Regions from separate parts of the Novilysobacter erysipheiresistens genome, predicted to be linked through region 3. Evidence: predicted binding sites of a transcription regulator. Region 3 holds the regulator's gene; each other region holds the start of a gene.
What was found. Region 3 encodes HrcA, which represses chaperone genes, less so after heat shock. Its sites were predicted from a motif close to TTNGCACTCNNNNNNNNNGAGTGCNAA; they were not measured.

Region 1: a site for HrcA is predicted at 4,052-4,078, ahead of groES (co-chaperone GroES). Genes of this name have one in related genera too.
Region 2: a site for HrcA is predicted at 5,614-5,640, ahead of rpoH (RNA polymerase sigma factor RpoH). Genes of this name have one in related genera too.

Annotation. Positions count from the first base shown of each region.
Region 1 covers NZ_JAXGFP010000005.1:64,445-72,259, forward strand. The annotation lists gene glnE (bifunctional [glutamate--ammonia ligase]-adenylyl-L-tyrosine phosphorylase/[glutamate--ammonia-ligase] adenylyltransferase) at 1-110, opposite strand, end outside; gene SNE34_RS10255 (S8 family peptidase) at 231-1,625, opposite strand; gene groL (chaperonin GroEL) at 2,015-3,655, opposite strand; gene groES (co-chaperone GroES) at 3,720-4,007, opposite strand; gene SNE34_RS10270 (helix-turn-helix transcriptional regulator) at 4,531-4,929, shown strand; gene cutA (divalent-cation tolerance protein CutA) at 4,992-5,324, shown strand; gene SNE34_RS10280 (protein-disulfide reductase DsbD) at 5,317-7,815, shown strand, end outside.
Region 2 covers NZ_JAXGFP010000003.1:47,067-54,881, reverse strand. The annotation lists gene rhlB (ATP-dependent RNA helicase RhlB) at 104-1,915, shown strand; gene ftsE (cell division ATP-binding protein FtsE) at 2,158-2,844, shown strand; gene ftsX (permease-like cell division protein FtsX) at 2,841-3,785, shown strand; gene SNE34_RS06320 (response regulator) at 3,810-4,637, shown strand; gene ung (uracil-DNA glycosylase) at 4,772-5,479, shown strand; gene rpoH (RNA polymerase sigma factor RpoH) at 5,651-6,544, shown strand; gene SNE34_RS06305 (NAD(P)/FAD-dependent oxidoreductase) at 6,625-7,815, opposite strand, start outside.
Region 3 covers NZ_JAXGFP010000006.1:107,689-115,503, forward strand. The annotation lists gene SNE34_RS11930 (tyrosinase family protein) at 1-513, shown strand, start outside; gene dnaJ (molecular chaperone DnaJ) at 538-1,668, opposite strand; gene dnaK (molecular chaperone DnaK) at 1,794-3,716, opposite strand; gene grpE (nucleotide exchange factor GrpE) at 3,808-4,314, opposite strand; gene hrcA (heat-inducible transcriptional repressor HrcA) at 4,445-5,509, opposite strand; gene recN (DNA repair protein RecN) at 5,648-7,330, shown strand; gene fur (ferric iron uptake transcriptional regulator) at 7,327-7,728, opposite strand.

The DNA of each region.
Region 1 (7,815 bases), on a different contig from region 3:
CGCAGGCGCCCGCGTTCGGCCTCGTCGAGCTCGGCGACCGCGCCGAGGCGATCGAATGCGCGGGCAGCGATGGCGTCGGCATCGAAGCCGGAATCGGAAACGTATTTCATCGGCGCCGATGATGGCACGCGTTGCCATGCGCACGGCTCGACCATCGCGCCGGCCAACGAAAACGGCCGCCCTCGCGGGCGGCCGTCGGATCAACGCAGGTCGAGTCCCGGACTATCGAGTCAGTCGGCCACGGCGCGGGCGGCATTGACCCGGCCAGTGCCATAGGCATCGTCGTTGCCGTTCTTGCCGAGGTCATCGGCGGACTGGCGCAGGATGCGCTCGACCGCTTTCGGCGACATCTCGCCGCCGTGCTTGCCGACGATCAACGCCGCCACGCCGGAAACGTGCGGCGCGGCCATGCTGGTGCCCGCGCTCCAGCCGTAGAAGCTGTCGCCACCACTGCTGGTGGTCGAACTCATGACCATGTCGAACGCCCAGCACGGCACCGTCACGCCCTTGACCGTGCACGCCTCGGTGCCCGGATAGACGAAGTCGCCACCCGGTGCACCGAAGTCGATCGCCGACTGGCCGTAGTTGCTGTAGCTGGCCAGGGTGTCGAGGTTGGTGTCGAAGTCGTAGGCCCAGCCGGTCGGCCCCAGCGCCGAGACCGTGACTACCCCTGGCAACTGCGCCGGAAACGCGCGCAGGTTGGCGCGGTAGCAACTGCCGTCGTCGTCGCAGATCTCGATGCCGCTGTCGTGGTCGAGGTCGCGGCCGTCGTTGCCGGCCGATGCCACCACCAACGCGTTCTGGCTGCCGGCATACTGCACCGCGCGCTTGGTCGCATTGATCAGCTCGGCCACTTCGCTGCCACCCACCGGCAGGCCGCCGCGCACGCCCAGGCTCATGTTGATGACGTCGGCGCCGTGGTCGGCCGCATGGACGATGCCCTGGATGATGCCGCCGAAGCTGCCGCTGCCATTGATCTCGCTGAGCACCTTGACCGCGATCAGCTTGGCTTCGGGAGCGACGCCGATGGTCCCGGCGCCGTTGTCGCCGGCGAGGATCGTGCCGGCGGTGTGGGTGCCGTGGCTGCTGCCGCCGGTGTTGCAATAGTCCTCGCCCGGCACGAACGACGCCGAATCGGCCGCCAGCAGGTTGTCGGCGAACTCCAGGTGGTCGCAGTACAGGCCGGAATCGAGCACCGCGACGGTCGCGCCCTCGCCGCGGTAACCGGCGTTCCACGCGCCGGCCGCGTCGATCGCGGCGTGGCCCCACTGCAGGTCGAAGAAGCGGTCGTCATCGCTCGAGTTCGGCGGATTGGCGAAGTCTGCGCTGAGTCGCTGTTGCGGGTCGGGTTGCTCGAACTGCACGGTCACGTCGGCCACCGCCGAACGCACGCCCTGGAGCTTGCCGGCACGGGTGGCGAAATCGGGATGGCCCGATTCGACGATGACCACGCCGATCTGCGGCAGGCGCGCGGTGATCGTGCCGCCGGCGGCCTCGACCTTGGCGGCAAGCTTGTGGTCGAACTTGGTCTGGTGGGCGCTGACGACGTAGGTGGCGGCGTGTGCGGAGGCGGCACAGCACATGGAAGCGAGGGCGACGGAGACCGCCCGGGCGAGCAAGCTCATGGAATTACCCCTGTATTGGAGGACAGTAAGGCGAGGTGGCGGCAACGGGGGTCGCCAGCCACGTCCGAGCCTAGGATGGCTGGAAGCTGAATGCTTGCCGCGACGCAGCATGCGAGTGAACGGCTTCAGGATGCGGCCGGCCACGTATTGGCCGGATCCACCGGGAACGCCGTGGCACTCGGAAACTAAAAAGCCCGCCCCGGTCGAACCGGTAGCGGGCCTGCTCCCTCCCCCACGTCGGGATGCGGCTCGATCGTGAAGGAATTGTTATCCGCATTGCACGCTGCAGTGCAAAAAAGAACCCTCGGGTTCAATAACACTCGCCCGGCAAAACGAAAGGCCCGCACGGGGCGGGCCTTTCGAGGTTGCTGCTGATGCGGAGTGGTGGCTTAGAAACCCATGCCGCCCATGCCGCCCATGTCGCCGCCGCCCGGCATCGCCGGCTCTTCCTTCTTCGGCAGTTCGGCGACCATCGCTTCGGTCGTGATCATCAGACCGGCGATCGACGCGGCGTTCTGCAGCGCGGTGCGGGTGACCTTGGTCGGGTCCAGGATGCCGAACTCGAGCATGTCGCCGTACTCGCCGTTGGCGGCGTTGTAGCCGTAGCTGCCCTTGCCTTCCTTGACCTTGTTGAGGACGACCGAGGCTTCCTCGCCGGCGTTGATGACGATTTCGCGCAGCGGCGCTTCCATCGCGCGCAGGGCGATCTGGATGCCGTGGTTCTGGTCTTCGTTGATGCCCTTCAGGCCGGTGATCGCGGCCAGCGCACGGATCAGGGCGACACCGCCGCCCGGGACCACGCCTTCTTCCACCGCAGCGCGCGTGGCGTGCAGGGCGTCTTCAACGCGGGCCTTCTTCTCCTTCATCTCGATCTCGGTGCTCGCACCGACCTTGATCACCGCCACGCCGCCGGCCAGCTTGGCCACGCGCTCCTGCAGCTTCTCGCGGTCGTAGTCGGAGGAGGTCTCCTCGATCTGCGCCTTGATCTGCTTGATGCGGCTCTCGATGCCCGCGGTGTCGCCGGCGCCGTCGATGATGGTGGTGTTCTCCTTGGAGATCTGCACCTTCTTCGCACGACCGAGGTCGTTGATGGTCGCCTTCTCGAGCTGCAGGCCGACTTCCTCGGAGATCACGGTGCCGCCGGTCAGCACGGCCATGTCTTCGAGCATCGACTTGCGACGGTCACCGAAGCCCGGCGCCTTCACCGCGCAGACCTTGACGATGCCGCGGATGGTGTTGACCACCAGCGTCGCCAGCGCTTCGCCTTCCACGTCCTCGGCGACGATCAGCAGCGGCTTGCCGGCCTTGGCCACGCCTTCCAGCACGGGCAGCAGGTCGCGAACGTTGGAGATCTTCTTGTCGTAGAGCAGGATGAACGGGTCGTCCAATTCTGCCTGCATCGACTGCTGGTTGTTGATGAAGTACGGCGACAAGTAGCCGCGGTCGAACTGCATGCCCTCGACCACGTCCAGCTCGTTGTCCAGGCCCGAGCCGTCCTCGACGGTGATCACGCCTTCCTTGCCGACCTTGTCCATCGCCTTGGCGATCAGGTCGCCGATGTCGGCATCGGAGTTGGCGGAGATCGCGCCGACCTGGGCGATTTCCTTGCTGGTCGACGACGGCTTGGAGATCTTCTTGAGCTCCTCGACCGCGCCAATCACGGCCTTGTCGATGCCGCGCTTGAGGTCCATCGGGTTCATGCCGGCGGCGACCGCCTTCATGCCCTCGCGGATCAGCGCCTGCGCCAGCACGGTGGCGGTGGTGGTGCCGTCACCGGCGATGTCGGAGGTCTTGGAAGCAACTTCCTTGACCATCTGCGCGCCCATGTTCTCGAACTTGTCGGCCAGCTCGATCTCCTTGGCGACGGACACGCCGTCCTTGGTGATCGTCGGGGCGCCATAGCTCTTGTCGAGCACGACGTTGCGGCCCTTCGGGCCCAGGGTTGCCTTGACGGCATTGGCGAGAACGTTGACGCCGCGCACCATCTTTGCGCGCGCGTCTTCGCCGAAACGGATTTCCTTGGCAGCCATTGCGGATTACCTCAAAAAGAATTGCGAAATAGGGGGAGAACGGAAGGTCGGACGAGTCCGGCGATCAACCGAGGATCGCGAAGATGTCGTCTTCCTTGACCACCAGCAGGTCGGTGCCGTCGAGCTTCACTTCGGTGCCGCTGTACTTGCCGAACAGCACCTTGTCGCCGACCTTGACCTTCGGCGCGCGCAGGCTGCCGTTGTCGAGGGTCTTGCCTTCACCGACCGCGACGACCTCGCCCTTGATCGGCTTCTCGGTGGCCGAGTCCGGGATCACGATGCCGCCGGCGGACATCTTTTCTTCTTCCATGCGCTTGATGACCACGCGGTCGAACAGCGGCTTGATATTCATGGCAACCTCTAAGTGGTTGAAAGGGTGGGGAAAGAACGCGGAATTTAGCAGTCGCCCCGACCGAGTGCCAAGGCCGGGGACGACAACGCCCGACGGATCGGGGCTGCGACGGAGATGGGGCGCGCGGCTGGGCTTTCAAGAGGCGGCGCCACGAATTCCTGCGGATCGGGCACAAAAAAAGAGCGCGCCCCGAGGGACGCGCTCTTTCCGGTTTCGGGATTGGCTTCCGAGCGCGGCGCGATCCTGCACCTCTCCCCTGACCTGGACCCCCATGTCGAGCCGACTCCCTGTCGACCAGCGGCGATCTTGGTCAAATTTGGTCATGCTGGCTAGAGGCAGGTCCGGGCGCCATGTATCCCTATTGGTGGCACACATCTGTGATGGGCATCGAAATTATATGTAATATCGGCATTCACGTGACATTTAGCTACCAATAGACAACTAGTTGAAGTTATTTTTGGTAGCTGCGTGAGTATCGGTAACTTCGACCCATTTTTCGCTCGCCGCCGTCCAGGAACCTCCCATGACGCCCGAATTGCGCATCCGACTCGCCCGCCGGCATGCCGGGCTTTCCCAAGCCGCCCTCGCCGCCGCGGTCGGCGTCCAGCGCAGCGCGGTCAGCCACTGGGAAGCATCGCCTGGCAAGTCCCCCAGCAGCGGGCATCTGCGCCAGTTGGCACTCGTCACCGGGGTCCAGTTCGAATGGTTGGCCACCGGCCGCGGCAAGATGACCCTGTCGCCGGAGGTGGAAATGGATTCGGTCGCCGCCGCAGACGCCCTGCTGGTCGACGATCCGTTGGAGTTGCGCCTGCTCGCGGCGTTCCGCGACAGTCCGCCGCGCTCGCGGGTGCCGCTGGTCGAGGTTGCCGAGCAACTGGCGGTCCATCGCGTCGGCCGGCCGCGCGGCGCCGGTCGCGGATGACCCGATCACGCCCGGTCCAGCCCGGCGAGCTGGGCTAGGCTATGCGGCCAGCCACGCCCTCGATGCCCCCGATGCCCGTCCTGCTCTGCCTGTGCACCTGTCCCGACGCCGCCAGTGCCCGCACCATCGCCGATGCGCTGGTCGGCGAGCGCCTGGCCGCCTGCGTCAACCGGCTGCCCGGACTGGAGTCGACCTACCGCTGGGAGGGTCGGGTCGAACACGCCGACGAGGTGCTGCTGCTGATCAAGACCACGACCGAGCGGCTCGACGCTTTGACCGCGCGGCTGCAAACACTGCATCCGTATGAACTGCCCGAGCTGGTCGCGGTCGAAGCCGCCGGCGGCCTCGCCCCGTACCTGGCCTGGGTGGCCGAACAGACCCGTGACGATGACTGAACCAATGACGCCCGCCCGCCGCCGATTGGCAGCGGCCCGCTGGCGATGGCCGAGCCTGGTGTTGCCAGGCCTTGCGCTGCTGGCGCTGCTGGCTGCCCCGGCGAGCGCCGCGATCGACCCCGATGACCTGCTGCCGGTCGACCAGGCGTTCGCCCTCAGCGCCGCGGCGGAGTCGCCCGACGCGATCGGCATCCACTGGAAAATCGCCGACGGCTATTACCTGTACCGCCATCGCACCAGTGTGAAGTCCGACGCCGGCTTCGCCGCCGGGCCGCTGCAGTTGCCCAAGGGCAAGGCCTACGAGGACGAGTTCTTCGGCAAGGTCGAGACCTATCGCGAGCAGCTGCGCGCGGTCCTGCCGGGCCAGGCGCGTGCGCCGCGCACCACCCTGACGATCAAGTACCAGGGCTGCGCCGACGCCGGCATCTGCTATCCGCCGCAGACCCGGACGGTGCAGGTGGCGTTACCGGGCGGCGCCCCCGCAAGCGAGGCGCGACGCACCCCGCTGGTGGCGTTCGGCAACCGCGGCGGCGCGCTAGCGAGCAACTCCGTCGCCGGCAGCAACCCGCTGCTCGGACGCACCACGATCGGCACCGATCCGCTGCCGTTGCCGCCGGAACAGGCCTTCGGCTTCGAGGCGATCGCCGGCGACGGAAATACCTTGTTGCTGCGCTTCACCCCGGCACCGGGCTACTACCTCTACCGCGACAACACCACCCTGAAGCTGGACGACGCGCGCGGCATCACCCTCGGCGCGCCGCAGTGGCCCGACGGGACCGCGCACCACGACGAGTACTTCGGCGAGGTGGTGGTCTATTTCCGCCAGATCGACGTACCACTGCCGTTGCGTCGCACGCAGCCCGAACCGGCCACGATCCGCCTGATCGCGACCTTCCAGGGTTGCCAGACCGATGGCATCTGTTATCCGCCGATGACGCGGATAGTGGAGGTGGCGCTGCCGGCGGGCGAGGTGACGAGTGCCACTGGCCGCGGCACTGCTACGCCGGATTCCGACAACGCCGCGGCAGCTTCGGCTGCGAATACCGGCACATCCCCCGCCCCCGGTCCCGTCGCAGCTGCTTCGGGTAGGAGCGACGTGAGTCGCGACCCGCCGAACGCTGGAGACGATGCACGGGTCGCGACTGACGTCGCTCCTACAGGAGGGGCGACGCCGGACCGCTCGGGAGCATCCGCCGCCGGTCAGGCCGAGGACAGCCGCCTAGCCGCCGCGTTGTCGGGGCCGGACCGCTGGCTGGCGCTGCTGAGCTTCTTCGGGTTCGGCCTGCTGCTGGCGTTCACCCCGTGCGTGCTGCCGATGATCCCGATCCTGTCGGGTCTCATTGCTGGTGCCAGTGCCGCCGCCGGCGCCTCGGCCGGCCACGCGCGCGGGCTCGGCGCCGGGCGCGCGTTCGGGCTGTCGTTCGTCTATGTGTTCGCCAGTGCGCTGGTGTTCACCGTTGCCGGCGTCGTGGCCGGACTGGTCGGCGCCAACCTGCAGATCGCGTTCCAGAACCCGTGGGTGCTGGTGGCGTTCGCGGCGCTGTTCGTCGCGCTGGCGTTGTCGAGCTTCGGGCTGTTCGAGATCCAGTTGCCGGCCGTGCTGCGCAACCGCCTCGGCCGCCTCAGCGACCAGCAGCGCGGTGGTTCGCTGGCCGGGGTCGCGGTGATGGGGGCGCTGTCGGCGCTGATCGTCGGGCCGTGCGTGGCGCCTCCGCTGGCGGCCGCCGTGCTGTACATCGGCCAGACCCAGGACCCGGTATTTGGCGGCGCCGCACTGTTCCTGCTGGCGATGGGCATGGGCGTGCCGCTGCTGGCGTTCGGCGTCGCTGCCGGCAAGGGCTTGCCGACCAGCGGGCCGTGGATGGTCGCGGTGCAGCGAGTGTTCGGCTTCGTGTTCCTCGGCCTGGCGGTGTGGATGCTGTCGCGGATCCTGCCGGCGCCGCTGGTGCTCGGCTTGTGGGGCGCGCTGCTGATCGGCGCGGCAGTGATGCTGGCGCTGGCCGTTGGCAAGTCGACGACCGGCGACGGCCTGCGCGCGCTCGGCTGGACCGCGGCCGCGCTGCTGGGCGTGGCCGGCGCGGCGCAGGTGCTCGGCGCCCTGGCCGGTAGCCACGATCCGCTGCAGCCGCTGGCAGGGCTGCGCGGCGGTGGCACCGAGGTCCGCGAATTGCCGTTCCGCCCGATCAAGTCGCTGGCCGACCTCGACCGCGAAGTCGCTGCCGCCCAGGCCGCCGGCCGGCCGCTGCTGCTCGATTTCTATGCCGACTGGTGCGTGGCCTGCAAGGAGATGGAGAAGTACACCTTCCCCGAGCCCGCGGTGCACGCGGCGCTGGCCGATTTCGTCCTGCTCAAGGCCGACGTCACCGCCAACGACGCCACCGACCAGGCGCTGATGAAACGACTCGGCATCATCGGCCCGCCGGCGACGCTGTACTACGTCGATGGGACCGAGCGCCGCGAATTGCGCCTGTTCGGCTTCGAGCCCGCCGCG
Region 2 (7,815 bases), on a different contig from region 3:
AAAACTGGCCGACCCCGGCAGTCTGCTTCGCCGACGCCACCCACGCAAGCACGTCCATTTCGCGCCACCGCGTGGGACCCCCAGACCTGAGATGACCGACCGCATGAGCGACAAGCCCCTTACCGATATTTCCTTTTCCTCGTTTGACCTGCATCCGAGCCTGCTGGCCGGGTTGGAGACCGCCGGCTTCACCCGCTGCACCCCGATCCAGGCGCTGACCCTGCCGGTGGCGCTGCCCGGCGGCGACGTCGCCGGCCAGGCCCAGACCGGCACCGGCAAGACCCTGGCATTCCTGATCGCGGTCATCAACCGCCTGCTGACCCGCCCGGCGCTGACCGAGCGCAACCCGGAAGATCCGCGCGCATTGATCCTAGCGCCGACCCGCGAGCTCGCGATCCAGATCCACAAGGACGCGGTGAAGTTCGGTTCCGAGCTCGGCCTCAGGTTCGCGCTGGTCTACGGCGGGGTCGACTACGACAAGCAGCGCGCGCTGCTGCAGGAAGGCGTCGACGTCATCATCGCCACCCCGGGCCGGCTGATCGACTACGTCAAGCAGCACAAGGTGGTGTCGCTGCACGCTTGCGAGATGTGCGTGCTCGACGAGGCCGACCGCATGTTCGACCTCGGCTTCATCAAGGACATCCGCTTCCTGCTGCGGAGGATGCCGATCCGCACCGAGCGGCAGACCCTGCTGTTCTCCGCGACCCTGAGCCACCGCGTGCTGGAGCTGGCCTACGAGCACATGAACGAGCCCGAGAAGCTCGTCGTCGAGTCCGAGTTCATCACCAACTCGAGCGTGCGCCAGCTGATGTACTTCCCGTCCGACGAGGAGAAGATCCCGTTGCTGCTGGGCCTGCTGTCGCGCAGCGAGGGTGCGCGGACGATGGTGTTCGTCAACACCAAGGTCTGGGTCGAACGGGTCGCGCGGGCGCTGGAGCGCGGCGGCTACCGGGTCGGCGTGCTGAGCGGCGACGTGCCGCAGAAGAAGCGCGAGTCGCTGCTGGCGAAGTTCCAGAAGGGCCAGCTCGAAATCCTGGTCGCGACCGACGTCGCCGCCCGTGGCCTGCACATCGACGGCGTGTCGCACGTCTACAACTACGACCTGCCGTTCGACGCCGAGGACTACGTGCACCGGATCGGCCGCACCGCCCGTCTGGGCGCCGAGGGCGACGCGATCAGCTTCGCCTGCGAGCGCTACGCGATGAGCCTGCCGGACATCGAGGCCTATATCGAACAGAAGGTGCCGACCGCGCCGGTCGAGGCCGACCTGCTGGTCTCCAGGCCGCGGCCGAAGCGCGAGCCGGTCGAGGGCGAGGAATCCGAGAGCGTCGGCGCGATCTTCAAGGAGGCGCGCGAGCAGCGCGCGGCCGAAGAGGAGCGTCGTGGTGGTGGTCGTGGCCGCAGCGGAGCGGGCGGTTCGGGCAGCCGCAGCGGCGGTGGCGGTCGCAGCAGCGGCGGTCGCAGCGAGGGCGGGAGTGGTTCGCGCCGGCCGCGTCGAGAGAAGAGCACGGCCGATGCCGACAAGGTCGCGGGTGGTCCGGCACAGGACGAGACGCAGGCTCCGGGCGCAGCTGCGCCAAAGCCGCGTCCGCAGACCGCGGCGACCGCGACCGATGGCGTGCCGGCCGGTGTCGACGGCGAATCGCGTCCGCCGCGCAAGCGTCGGCGCCGCCGCGGCGGCCGCAAGATCGAGGGAGCCGGTGACAGCGCCGCCGACCAGTCGGCCCCGGGCCAAGTCCAGCAGCCCAAGCGCAGCCCGGCCGGCAACAGCGGCAAGGCCACCCAAGTCGCGGCCAACAAGCCCAAGCCGGCCGCCACGGCGACCAAGCCGGCCAGCGAGAAGACCGGCCTGCTCGGCCGGATCAAGCGCGGCCTGCAGGCGATGGTGACCCGCGGCCCGAATTCGCAGCACTAAAGGACGCGGACTTCCGGCGGCAAGCCCAAGCCGCCGCCGGATCTCCAGCGCGGGCGTAGGAGTGACGTGAGTCGCGACCTGTACATCGCCTCCAGCGGTCGGCGGGTCGCGACTCACGTCGCTCCTACATCGGAATCGGTTTCCACGCGCAGCGTTGTGAACACGAACGTCATCGGCTACCGCCCTAGCCATCGCCGCCGCCGCCGCCGATACTTGGCGCCATCGTCTTCGACAGGTGCGCGATGAGCGTTCTGCGCTTCGACAACGTCAGCAAGCAGTACAGCGGCGGCCAGCAGGCGCTGCGAGAGGTCAGCTTCGAGGTCGGCGCCGGCGAGATGCTGTTCCTCACCGGCCACTCCGGCGCCGGCAAGACCACGCTGCTGAAACTCATCCACCTTGCCGAGCGACCGAGTCGCGGCGCGGTGCTGTTCGGCCAGCAGAACCTGCTACGGGTGCGCGGACGCAAGGTCGCGATGCATCGACGCAACGTCGGCGTGGTGTTCCAGGACCACCGGTTGCTGGCCGACCGCAGCGTCGCCGACAACGTCGCCCTGCCGTTGCTGCTGCAGGGCCTGCGCCGGGCCGAGATCAACAAGCGGGTGCGGGCGGTGCTCGACCGGGTCAGCCTCGGCGCCCGCGCGCAGGCACTGCCGACCCAGCTGTCGGCCGGCGAGCAGCAACGCGTCGGCATCGCCCGCGCGATCGTCGGCGAGCCGGCGCTGCTGGTCGCCGACGAGCCGACCGGCAACCTCGACCCGACCCTGTCGGCCGAGATCATGGCGCTGTTCGAGGCGCTGCCGGAGCGCGGCACCAGCGTGCTGGTCGCCAGCCACGACCTGGCGCTGGTCAAGCGCATGAAGAAGCGCGTGCTGGTGCTCAACCAGGGCCAGCTGGCTGACGACATCTCGCCGCAGGACCTGGCCGAATGAGCGCGACCAACAGTCCGGCGGCGAAGTCGCAATCCCGATTCGGCAGCTGGTTCGACCACCACATTTACAGCTTGGTCGCCAGCGCCGGGCGGATGCTGAAGAAACCGTGGTCGACCGCGCTGACGATCGGGGTGATGGCGGTCGCGCTGGCCCTGCCGCTGGGCCTGTGGGTGGCGCTGGCGAACGTCGAGCGTTTCGCCGGCGACGTCCAGGACGCGCGCCAGATCAGCCTGTTCCTCAAGCCCGAAATCAGCCTCGAACGCGCCGCCGCGCTGACCGACGCACTGCGCGCGCGCGCCGATGTCGCCGCGGTCGAGCACCACACCCCGGAACAGGGCCTGGCCGAACTGCGCAGCACCAGTGGCCTCGGCGAGACGATTTCCAGCCTCGACGGCAACCCGCTGCCGAGCCTGCTGGTGGTCAGCCCGAGCGGCGACGAGGCCTTGCTGGCGGCATCACTGCAACAACTGCCGGAGGCCGACATCGTCCAGCACGACGCCGCCTGGCGCGAACGCCTCGACGGCTGGTTGCGTTTCGGCGGCCGCCTGGCCTGGGTGCTGGCGGCGATGCTCGGCTTCGGCGCGCTGCTGGTGGTCGGCAACACCGTGCGTCTCGACATCCAGCAGCGCACCGAGGAGATCGGCGTGCTGCAGCTGCTCGGTGCCACCGACGGTTTCATCCGCCGGCCGTTCCTGTACCTGGGCCTGAGTTACGGCGTGGTTGCCGGCGCGCTGGCACTGGCATTGCTGACCGTCGCCGACCTGTCGCTGCGCGCGCCGCTGGCGGAACTGGCGCGCAGCTACGGCAGCGATTTCGCCCTGCAGGGTTTCGGCCCGGTCGCCGCGATCGCGATCGTGATCGGCGCCGGCGTGCTCGGCTGGATCGGCGCCGGCCTGGTCACCGGCCATTACCTGCGCCAGACCCGGCCCACCGACACATGAGCATGGACACATGAGCGCGCACGCATGAGCGAGATCGAAGACAAGCTGCGCCACGTCGCCGCCGACGCCCCGCGGGTGATGGTTGTCGACGGCTCGAAGCTGGTGCGCAAGCTGATCGGCGACGTGCTCGTGCGCGAGCTGCAGAATGTCGAGGTGGTGCCCTGCGCCGACATCGCCGATGCCCGCGCCGCGCTTGCGGCCGGCCCGGTCGACCTGGTCACCACCTCGTTGTCGCTGGCCGATGGCGACGGCATCGCCCTGGCCCGCGCGGTACGCGAGACCGCGGGGCAGGCCTACGTGCCGGTGATCGTGGTCTCCGCCGACGCCCAGTCGCACCTGGAGTCGCGGCAGTTCACCGAGGACGTCACCGACTATTTCGACAAGGCGCTCGGCCATACCGCGCTGGCGGAGTTCATCCGCGGCTACGTGCAGCCGGCGCCGATCCCCGGCGCGCGGGTGCTGTATGTCGAGGACAGCAAGGTGGTCGCGCTGGCGACCAAGCGCATGCTCGAGCGTCAGCAGATGCAGGTGCTGCACTTCGTCGATGTCGAGTCGGCGCTGGAGTACCTCGAAGGCCTGCGCGGCGCCGACGACCCGGGCACCGACCTGATCCTCACCGACGTCTACCTGAAGGGCGAACTGGAGGGCAAGGACCTGCTCGACCGCGTCCGCCACGACTTCGGCTACGGCAAGCGGCGGCTGCCGGTGCTGGTGATGACCGGCGACGCCAACGCGGACAACCAGAGCGCGCTGCTGCGCGCTGGCGCCAACGACCTGGTGTTGAAGCCGATTGAGGAGCGCTTGCTGGTGACCAAGACGTTGTTCCAGTTGCGGCTTGCGAAGCTGGCCTAGTTCGCGGGGTGCTCTGGTAGGAGCGACGTCAGTCGCGACCTGTACATTGTCTCGGCCGTTCGCCGTGCGACGCACCCCGTCACTTCTACAAACGATGTACAGGTAGCGACTGACGTCGCTCCTACAATGGGTCCATGACCGACGACCGGATCAAACTCGAACCCTCCTGGAAGGCCCGCGTCGGCGACTATCTGCAGCGCGAGGACATGCAGGCACTCGCCGCCTTCCTGCGCCAGCGCAAGGCCGCCGGCGCTCAGGTGTTCCCGCCGGGGCCCGATCTGTTCGCCGCGTTCGATGCCACACCGTTCGAGCAAACCCGGGTGGTGATCCTCGGCCAGGACCCCTACCACGGTCCCGGCCAGGCCCACGGCCTGTGCTTCTCGGTGCGCCCCGGGGTGCCGGTGCCACCGTCGTTGCTCAATGTCTACAAGGAGATCGAGCGCGACCTCGGCATCGCCCGGCCCGACCACGGCTGCCTGCTGCCGTGGGCCCGGCAGGGCGTGCTGCTGCTCAACGCGGTGATGTCGGTCGAGGCCGGTCGCGCCGGCGCCCATGCCGGCAAGGGCTGGGAGGGTTTCACTGACCACGTGGTCGAGACCCTGGACCGCGAGCGCGAGGGCCTGGTGTTCCTGTTGTGGGGCAGCTACGCGCAAAAGAAGGGCGCCATGATCGACCGCCAGCGCCACCGCGTATTGAAGGCGCCGCACCCTTCGCCGCTGTCGGCCCACCGCGGCTTCCTCGGCTGCGGCCATTTTTCCGCGGCCAACCAGTATCTGGTCCGTCGCGGGCAGGCGCCGATCGACTGGTCGCTGCCGCCGGCCGCCGCGTTGGCGTCGCCCTGAACCGGCGTTCGGCCGCAGCGCGAGCGGACGCCCATTGAAACCGTTGACCTCGCCCCTACGTCCAATGGGGCACGCTGTGTCGCCAAATCCCGCTGATTGTTCCGTGAATGGGATGCTGAAGCCCCGTCTGGGCCTTAGCACTCACCAATAACGACTGCTAAGATCACCCCCATGACCCAGATTGCCGCTTCCAACGCCCTCGTATCCAACAGCCTGCCGGTCGCCGCGCTCAACGCGCTGACCCCGATCGGCTCGCTGGATGCCTATATCGGCGCGGTCCACAAGATCCCGGTGCTCAGTGCCGAGGACGAGCAGGCGCTCGCCCGCCGCTTCCACGGCGAGGATGACCTCGACGCCGCCCGCGAGCTGGTCCATTCGCACCTGCGCTTCGTGGTCCACGTCGCCCGCGGCTACAACGGCTACGGGCTGCAGCTCGGCGACCTGATCCAGGAAGGCAACATCGGCCTGATGAAGGCGGTCAAGCGCTTCGACCCCGACCAGGGCGTGCGCCTGGTCAGCTTCGCGGTGCACTGGATCCGCGCCGAGATGCACGAGTTCATCCTCAAGAACTGGCGCATCGTCAAGGTCGCCACCACCAAGGCGCAGCGCAAGCTGTTCTTCAACCTGCGCAAGAGCAAGAAGCGCCTGGGCTGGATGAACGACGCCGAGGTCACCGCGGTCGCCGCCGACCTCAACGTCTCCAAGCGCGAGGTGCTGGAGATGGAGTCGCGCCTGTCCGGTCGCGACATCGGCTTCGACCTGTCCAGCGACGACGACGACGACCACGCGCCGCCGTCGCCGGCCGCCTACCTGCGCACCAGCGACGAGGACCCGTCCCAGATCTACGAGCGCGAGGATTCCGAGGACAGCCAGATCGCGCTGCTGCACGAAGGCCTGGCCGAACTCGACGAGCGTTCGCGCGACATCGTTGCGCGTCGCTGGCTCGGCAATGAGAACAAGGTGACCCTGCAGGAGCTGGCCGACGAATACGGCGTGTCTGCCGAACGTATCCGTCAGATCGAGGCGAACGCGCTGAAGAAGATGCGGGCGCTGTTCACCGCGTAATCGACGCCATCGCGATGATCGAGCAACGGCCCGGGCAACCGGGCCGTTTGCGTTTGTGTGTGCCGCGAAGTCCGTCGCTCCTACAGGGCCGGCGGGTCGTCGGGTGGGTCCGGCTTGCCGAAAATTATCCGCGCGTGGCGCTGGTAGCTCCAGTACGCCCAGGCCCAGTTGAGCATCACCACCAGCCGGTTGCGGAAACCGATCAGGAATGCGATGTGCACGACCAGCCAGAACCACCACGCCAGCACGCCCGACAGCTTGAGCCGGCCGAAGTGGACCACCGCGGCCATCCGGCCGATGGTCGCGAGGTTGCCGAAATCCCGGTAACGAAATGCAGGGGTTGGTTTGCCGGTCAATCGCGCGCGGATCGCGGCGGCGACATGCGCGCCCATCTGCTTGGCCGCCGGGGCGACCCCGGGGACCGGCTTGCCGTCCTGCACGACGCTGGCGAGATCGCCGGCGACGAACACGTCGGGATGACCGGGCACCCGCAGGTCCGGGTCGACCAGGATCCGGCCGGCACGATCGCGCTCGGCGTCCAGCAACGCGCCCAGCGGCGAGGCGGCGACGCCGGCCGCCCACAGCACGGTGCGCGCGGCGACCCTGACCGGCGCCACGCCGTGGCCGACGCTGCCGGCGCCCGATGCCGCGTCGATCTGCGACGGCTTGGCGCCCGGTGCCGCACGCGTCGTCTGATCAGGCTGCGACAAGCTGAAGCCGTGCGCATCGATCGCGCTGACCGGGGCGCCGGTCAGGACTTCGACGCCAAGTTTCTCCAGCTGCCGCCGCGCCTTGTCCGACAACGATTCGGGAAACGTCGACAACACCCGCGCCCCGGCTTCGACCAGTCGCACCCGTGCATTGGCCGGGTCGATGTGGCGGAACTCGCGGCGCAGGGTCTTGCGCGCGATCTCGGCGAGGGTGCCGGCCAGTTCGACCCCGGTGGGCCCACCACCGACCACCGCGAAGCTCAGCCAGGCGTCGCGCTCGGCCGGATCGTCGGCGGCCTCGGCGCGCTCGAATGCCAGCAAGACGCGGCGCCGGATCAGCAGCGCGTCATCGAGTGTTTTCAGTCCGGGCGCGTCACCGGCCCAGTCGTCGTGGCCGAAATAGGCGTGGGTCGCGCCGCTGGCGAGCAGCAGGCTGTCGTAGCCGATCGCGTCGCCATCGGCCAGCGTGACCGTGTGCGCGGCGGTGTCGATGTCGGTGACTTCGCCGAGTCGCACCTCGACGTTGTACTGGCCGCGCAGGATGTGCCGCAAGGGCGCGGC
Region 3 (7,815 bases):
GCGACGGCGACTGGAAAATCACGCAGCAACGCGCAGCTCGTCGCGCGCGCCAGTCCGGTCGAACTGGGCAGCGAGCCCAGCCACACCACGTTGCGCCCGGTCGCGGGAGTCGCTCCGACACAGGTGCTCGGCCTGGCGGACGGGAACGTCGCCGCGGCCGATGGCCAGCGGACCTACCTGATCCTCAAGGACCTGCATACCTGGATCCAGCCCGAAGTGCTGTACCACGTCTACCTGACACCCGGAAACGGCGGGCAACCGCCGGGCCGCAACGCCCATGTCGGGACGATCAACTTCTTCGATGCCGAATTCCACGACCACGGCACCCGGAAGATGGACGAAGCGCTCGGCGAGAACTTCTACAGCTTCGACGTGACCGGAATCCTGCGTGACATCGCCCGCCGCGGGAACCGCAACGCACGCGATGCGCTGCGGGTCACGCTGATGCCAGGCGGGCGGCCGACAACGGGAGCGAAGCCGCTGGTCGCGACCATCGAACTCGCGCGCCAGTAGGCCGGGCCCCGGGGGCGACCGCGGTCAGGACGTCATCCGGTCCCAGAAGCCCTTGACCCCGTCGAGGAACGTCGAGGACCGCGGCGAATGCTGCCGCGCGTTCTCGCCGACGAAGGTCGCTTCCAGCTTGGCCAGCAGGTCGCGCTGTTCGGCGGTCAGATTGACCGGGGTCTCGACCACGACCTTGCAGTAGAGATCGCCGGGGCGACGGCTGCGGACTGACTGCACGCCCTTGTCGCGCAGGCGGAATACCTTGCCGGTCTGGGTCTCGGCCGGGATGCGCAGTTCGAGGTCGCCGCCCAGGGTCGGTACGCGGATGGTGTCGCCCAGGGCCGCCTGGCCGAGGCGGATCGGCACGTCGCAATGCAGGTCGTCGCCGTCGCGCTGGAAGATCTCGTGCTCGCGCACGCGGATGTCGACGTACAGGTCGCCCGGCGGCGTGCCGCCCGGGCCGGCTTCGCCCTCGCCGGCGAGGCGGATCCGGTCGCCGTTGTCGACGCCGGCCGGGATCTTCACCGACAGGGTCTTGACCTCCTCGGTCCGGCCTTGGCCGCGGCAGTCGCCACACGGGTTGGTGATGGTCTGGCCACGGCCACCGCAATGCGGGCAGCCCTGCTGCATCGAGAAGATGCCGCGCTGGAAACGCACCTGGCCGCGCCCGTTGCAGGTCGAGCAGGTTTCGACCTTGCCATCGGCCGATCCGCTGCCGTCGCAGCTTTCGCACTCGTCGAGGGTAGGAATCTCGATCGTCCGCTCGATCCCGCGGACGGCTTCCTCCAACGACAGTTCCATCACGTAACCGACATCGGCGCCGCGACGCGGGCCACGACCGCCGCCGGCACCACCGAAAATATTGCCGAAGATGTCGCCGAAGATGTCGCCCATGTCGGCGTAACCGCCCGGCCCGCCCGCGCCACCGCCCATGCCATGCTCGAACGCGGCGTGGCCGTGCTGGTCGTACATCCGCCGGCGGTTGGCGTCAGCCAGCACCTCGTAGGCTTCCTTGCACTCCTTGAACGACGCCTCGGCGGCATGGTCGCCGGGGTTGCGGTCCGGGTGGTGCTTCATCGCGCAGCGGCGATACGCCTTCTTGAGATCGTCGGCGTTGGCGTCGCGGGCCACGCCCAGGACTTCGTAATAGTCGCGCTTGCTCATCTTCTACGGCTTCCCCTGCCCCACCGGTGGCCGGGTCGGGGACTGGTGATACGACGAAGGTCCGAAACCGCGTGACGATCCCGGACCCTCAAAAACGTCCCCCTCCGGGGAGAGGGACCGATCGGTTACTTCTTCTCGTCGTCCTTGACCTCGGTGAACTCGGCATCGACCACGTCGTCGGCGGCCTGGCCGGCGCCGGCATCCGCGGCACCCTCCGGACCCGGCTGCTGGCCGGCCTGCACCGACGCCATCAACGCCTGCGCGGCCTCTTCCAGCGCCTTGCTCTTGGCCTCGATCTGCGACTTCTCGTCGCCCTTCATCGCGGTCTCGAGTTCGGCAATCGCCGCCTCGGCCGTGCCGATCGCGTCGCCCGGCAACTTCTCGCCGTGCTCCTTGATCGTGCTGCGGGTCATGTGGATCAGGCCGTCAGCCTGATTGCGCGCCTGCACCAGGTCATGGAACTTCTGGTCTTCCTCGCGGTTGGCCTCGGCGTCGGCGACCATCTTCTGGATCTCTTCCTCCGACAGGCCCGAGCCGGCCTTGATCTCGACCTTCTGCTCCTTGCCGGTCTTCTTGTCCTTGGCGGTCACATGGACGATGCCGTTGGCGTCGATGTCGAACGACACCTCCACCTGCGGCATGCCGCGCGGCGCCGGCTCGATGCCGGACAGGTCGAAGCGGGCCAGCGACTTGTTGTAGCGGGCCTGCTCGCGCTCGCCCTGCAGCACGTGCACGGTGACCGCGGACTGGTTGTCCTCGGCAGTCGAGAAGGTCTGGCTGGCCTTGGTCGGCACCGTGGTGTTCTTCTCGATGATCTTGGTGAACACGCCGCCCAGGGTCTCGATGCCGAGGCTCAGCGGGGTCACGTCGAGCAGCAGCACGTCCTTGACATCGCCGGCCAGCACGCCGCCCTGGATCGCCGCACCGACCGCGACCGCTTCATCGGGGTTGACGTCCTTGCGCGGCTCCTTGCCGAAGAACTCGGTCACCGCCTGCTGCACCTTCGGCATGCGGGTCTGGCCGCCGACCAGGATCACCTCGGCGATGTCACTGGCGCGCACGCCGGCGTCGTTGAGCGCAGTGCGGCACGGGCCGATGGTGTTCTTGACCAGGTCCTCGACCAGCGACTCGAGCTTGGCCCGGGTCAGCTTGATGTTGAGGTGCTTCGGACCGGACGCGTCGGCGGTGACGTACGGCAGGTTGACCTCGGTCTGCTGCGCGGTCGACAGTTCGATCTTGGCGCGCTCGGCAGCGTCCTTCAGGCGCTGCAGGGCCAGATGGTCCTTGCGCAGGTCGATGCCCTGGTCCTTGTTGAACTCGTCGACCAAGTAATCGATGACACGCTTGTCGAAGTCCTCGCCACCGAGGAAGGTGTCGCCATTGGTGGCGAGCACCTCGACCTGCATCTCGCCGTCGACCGAGGCGATCTCGATGATCGACACGTCGAAGGTGCCGCCACCGAGGTCGTACACGGCCACCTTGCGGTCGCCGCCCTTCTTGTCCATGCCGTAGGCCAGCGCGGCCGCGGTCGGCTCGTTGATGATGCGCTTGACGTCGAGGCCGGCGATCTTGCCGGCGTCCTTGGTCGCCTGGCGCTGGCTGTCGTTGAAGTAGGCCGGCACGGTGATAACCGCCTCGGTGACCGTCTCGCCCAGGTAGGCCTCGGCGGTCTTCTTCATCTTGCTCAGCACTTCGGCGGAGATCTGCTGCGGCGCCATCTTCTTGCCGTCGGCGGTCGCGACCCAGGCATCGCCGTTCTCGTGCGCGACGATGCCGTACGGGACCAGACCGATGTCCTTCTGCACTTCGGCGTCGGTGAACTTGCGGCCGATGAGGCGCTTCACCGCATAGAAGGTGTTCTTCGGGTTGGTGACCGCCTGGCGCTTGGCCGAGGCGCCGACCAGAATCTCGCCGTCCTTGGTGTACGCGACGATGGACGGCGTGGTGCGGTCGCCCTCGGCGTTCTCGATGACCCTGGCCTTGCCGCCTTCCATGACCGCGACGCAGGAATTGGTCGTGCCCAGGTCGATACCGATGATCTTGCCCATGGTGTTGCTCCCTCTCGAATCTTTGGATATTTGGGGCGGTCTGTGCCGCCGATGAACGCTATCTGGGGTCGGTGCCCGGCAGTTCAAGAACTCAGTCGTGCTTGGCCACCACCACCAGCGCCGGCCGCAACAGGCGTTCGTTCAGCAGCCAGCCCTTTTGGTAGACCTGCACGACGTGCCCGGGGGGATGCTCGGCGTTCTCGACGGTGCTCATCGCCTGGTGGTGCTCGGGGTTGAACGGCTCGCCGACCGGATCGACCGCGACCAGGCCGTTGTCACCGGTGACCTTGAGCAACTGCTTCAGTGTCAACTCGATGCCCTCGCGCAAGGCGCTGGTGTCGTTGCCGGCGGCATTGAGGCCCGCTTCGAGGCTGTCGATCACCGGCAACAGGTCGCCCAGCAGGCGCTCGTTGGCGAACTTGCGCGCCATGTCGCGCTCGCGCTCCAGCCGCTTGCGCTGGTTCTGCAGGTCGGCGCGCTCGCGCAGGGTGTCCTCGCGCAGCTGCGCCAGTTCGGCCTGGATGGCCTCGAACTCGGCGGCAAGCGGGGACACCTCGTTCTCGTTGTCGATGGCAGCCTGCTCGGCCGCGTCCTTCATGGGTTCTGTGGTCATGCTCGGCTGGTTCCCTACGCAGTGCTGGCGCACGTTTCAAGCGCACGGGCGTGATGCCCGCGACGGACCAGCAATGGGGACAGCGCCGGGGAATTCAAGCGCCGGAGCGCCTTGCCTAGTCGGCGCGGAAGGCGTCGCCCAGCGCATCGGCGGCGGCCTGGACGATCGGGATAACCCGCTCGTACGCCATCCGGGTCGGGCCGATCACGCCCAGCACGCCCAGCACCTTGCCGCCGGCAGCGCCGCCCGCGAGGTACGGAGCCGTCACCAGCGACACCCCTTCCAGCGGGGCCAGGCCGGTCTCCTCGCCGATGAATATGCGTACCCCCGGCGCCTGCACGGTGCGTTCGAGCAGTTGCAGGATCTCTCGCTTGCGGGCGAACGCCTCGAACAGCTCGCGCAGGCGATCCACGTCGGACAGCTCCTGCAGGCCCATCAGCCGGGTCTGCCCGGCCAGCACCATGTCGTCGTGGCCGGGCACCAGGACCTGCTCGGCCAGTTCGACCGACTGCGCCAGCAGCGACTCCATTTCCGACCGCGCCGAGCGCAGTTCCTGCAGCAGCAATGCGCGGATGTCGGCCAGCGAGCGGCCGGCGAAATGGTGGTTGAGGTAGTTGGCGATGCGCTCCAGTTCGCCAGGCTCGTAAGCGCGCCGGGTCTGGATGATCCGGTTCTGGACCTCGTTGTCGGCGAATACCAGGATCGCCAGCACGCGCTGGGCGTCGATCGCGACGAAATCGACCCGGCGGAACGCGAACTGCTCGCGCTTGGGCACGCTGACCACGCCGACGAAATGGGTCATGGCCGACAGCAGCTCCGAGGCGCTGCCCAGCAGGGCCTGGGTCCCCGACCCGGCCGGCAGCTCGCCGCGCAGTCGCGCCAGTTCGGCGTCCGGCAATGGCCGCACCTGCAGCAGCGAATCCACGAACAGTCGATACCCCTGGGCGGTCGGGATGCGCCCGGCCGAGGCATGCGGCGCGCTGAGCAGGCCCACGTCCTCCAGGTCGGCGAGGATGTTGCGGATCGTCGCCGGACTGACGTCCAGCCCCGAATGGCGGGCCAGCGTCTGCGAACCCACGGGCTCGCCGTTGCGTATGTAACGGGCGATCAGCGTGCGCAACAATTGGCGCGCGCGCGGGTCGAGCGACGCGGAACTGCGGTCGGTGGATTTGCGACTCATCGACTGCGGGTATAAGCCGGCGCGGCCGATGGCGCAAGCCGGCGACCCACGGTCTGTGGCCCCGACTCATCCGGCGAGACGCGGGCATGCCAACCTCCCCTCCCGTCAACCGCCGCCCACCGTTACACTCGCCGCCGCATGCTCGCGCATCTCTCACTCAAGCATTTCGCCGTGGTCAACGAGGCCGAACTCGCCTTCGGCCCGGGCCTGACCGTGATCTCCGGCGAAACCGGCGCCGGCAAGTCGTTGCTGGTCGACGCCCTCGGCCTGTTGTCCGGCCTGCGGGCCGACAGCGGCGTGGTCCGCCACGGAGCCGACCGTGCCGAACTGGTCGGCGAGTTCACCCTCGACGATGTCCCCGCGGCGGCCGGATGGCTGCGCGGCAACGAGCTGGACGAGGACGGCACCGGCGAGGCGGCGACCTGCCTGGTCCGACGGGTGGTCCGCGCCGACGGCGGCTCGCGCGCCTGGATCAACGGCCGCCCGGTCACGGTAGGGCAATTGGCCGAGCTGGCCGCGCTGCTGGTCGAGATCCACGGCCAGCATGAGCACCAGGCGCTGTTGTCGCGACCGAGCCAGCTCGCCCTGCTCGACGCCTTCGGCCGCACCGGTGCCGAACGCGATGCGGTCGCCAGGGCCGCCGCGCGCTGGAGCGCCCTGCTGCAGGAGCGCGATGCGCTGTCAGCCAAGGGCGACGTCTCCGAGCGGATCGACTGGCTGGAGCACCAGCACGCCGAACTGGAGCGCGAAACCCTCGAACCCGAATCGATCGAACAACTGCAGGTCGACCACCGTCGCCAAGCCCACGCCGCCGACCTGATCGGCGCGTGCGAGAGTGCCTTCGCCCGCCTCGGCGGCGACGACGCCCCGTCGCTGACCCGGGTCCTGCAGCAGGTGCGCGTGGAGTTGCAACGCGTGGCCGAACACGAACCGCGGCTCAACGAGGTCGACGGCATGCTCGACGCCGCCGCGATCCAGCTCGACGAAGCCCTGGTGATGCTCGACCGGGTGCGCGGCGACCTCGACATGGATCCGTCCGCATTCGACCGTATCGAACAACGCCTCGGCCGCCTGCACGAGCTCGCGCGCAAGCACCGGGTTACGCCGGAGCAACTGGCCGGCCACCGCGATGCGTTGGCGTCGGAACTGGAGCAACTGCGTGGCGCCGGCGTGCGCCTGCAAAAGCTCGACGCCGAGATCGAGACCGCGCGCGCCGGCTGGCGCCAGGCCGCCGCCGCGCTGGGCTGCAAACGCAGGGACGCGGCCGATGCATTGGCCGCGGCCACCACCGGCCTGATCGCCGAACTCGGCATGGGCGGCGGACGTTTCGACATCGCGATCGAGCCGATCGAGGGCGACAAGCCCGACCCGCTGGGCGGCGAGCGCGTCGAGTTCCTGGTCGCGGCCAACCCCGGCCAGCCCGCCCGCGCCCTGCGCAAGGTCGCCTCGGGCGGCGAACTGTCGCGCATCTCGCTGGCGATCGAGGTTGCCGCGCTCGGTCTGGATGCCGTGCCGACGATGGTGTTCGACGAGGTCGACTCCGGCATCGGCGGCGGCGTGGCCGAGATCGTCGGCCAGAAGCTGCGCGCACTCGGCGCGACCCGGCAGGTGCTGTGCGTGACCCACCTGCCGCAGGTGGCCGCGCAGGGACATGCGCATTACCGCGTCAGCAAGGCCGCCAGCGAAGGCGTGACCCAGAGCCAGGTGCAGCGACTGGACGGCAGGCAGCGACAGGAGGAGCTGGCGCGGATGCTCGGCGGGGTCGAACTGACCCGCGAGGCGCGGGCGGCGGCGAAGCGATTGTTGAGCGACGTGAGCTAGCGCTTCTTGCGCACGTACAGCACCAGCGAGTGCTCGTCGATCACGTAACCGTGCTCGGCGGCGATCTTCGCCTGTAGCGCTTCGATCTCGGCACTCTCGAACTCGATGATCTTGCCGGTTTCGATGTCGACCATATGGTCGTGGTGGTGCCCACGGTCGAGCTCGTAGACCGACTGGCCGGACTCGAAGTTGTGCTTGAGCACCAGCCCGGCGGCCTCGAACTGGGTCAGCACGCGGTAGACCGTGGCCAGGCCGATGTCCTCGCCGTTATCCAGCAGCAACCGGTAGATATCCTCGGCGGTCATGTGCCGTGGCTTGGCTTTCTCCAGCAACTCGAGGATCCGCGTACGCGGGTGGGTCACTTTCAGGCCCGCCTTGCGGAGGTCGTGCGATTCCATTGGAGCTCCTGTTTCGGCTTCGTTCCGGACGCGCTACGCCATGGAACACCGGATGAACACGGCCGCGGCCGGGCCGCGCAGTCATGG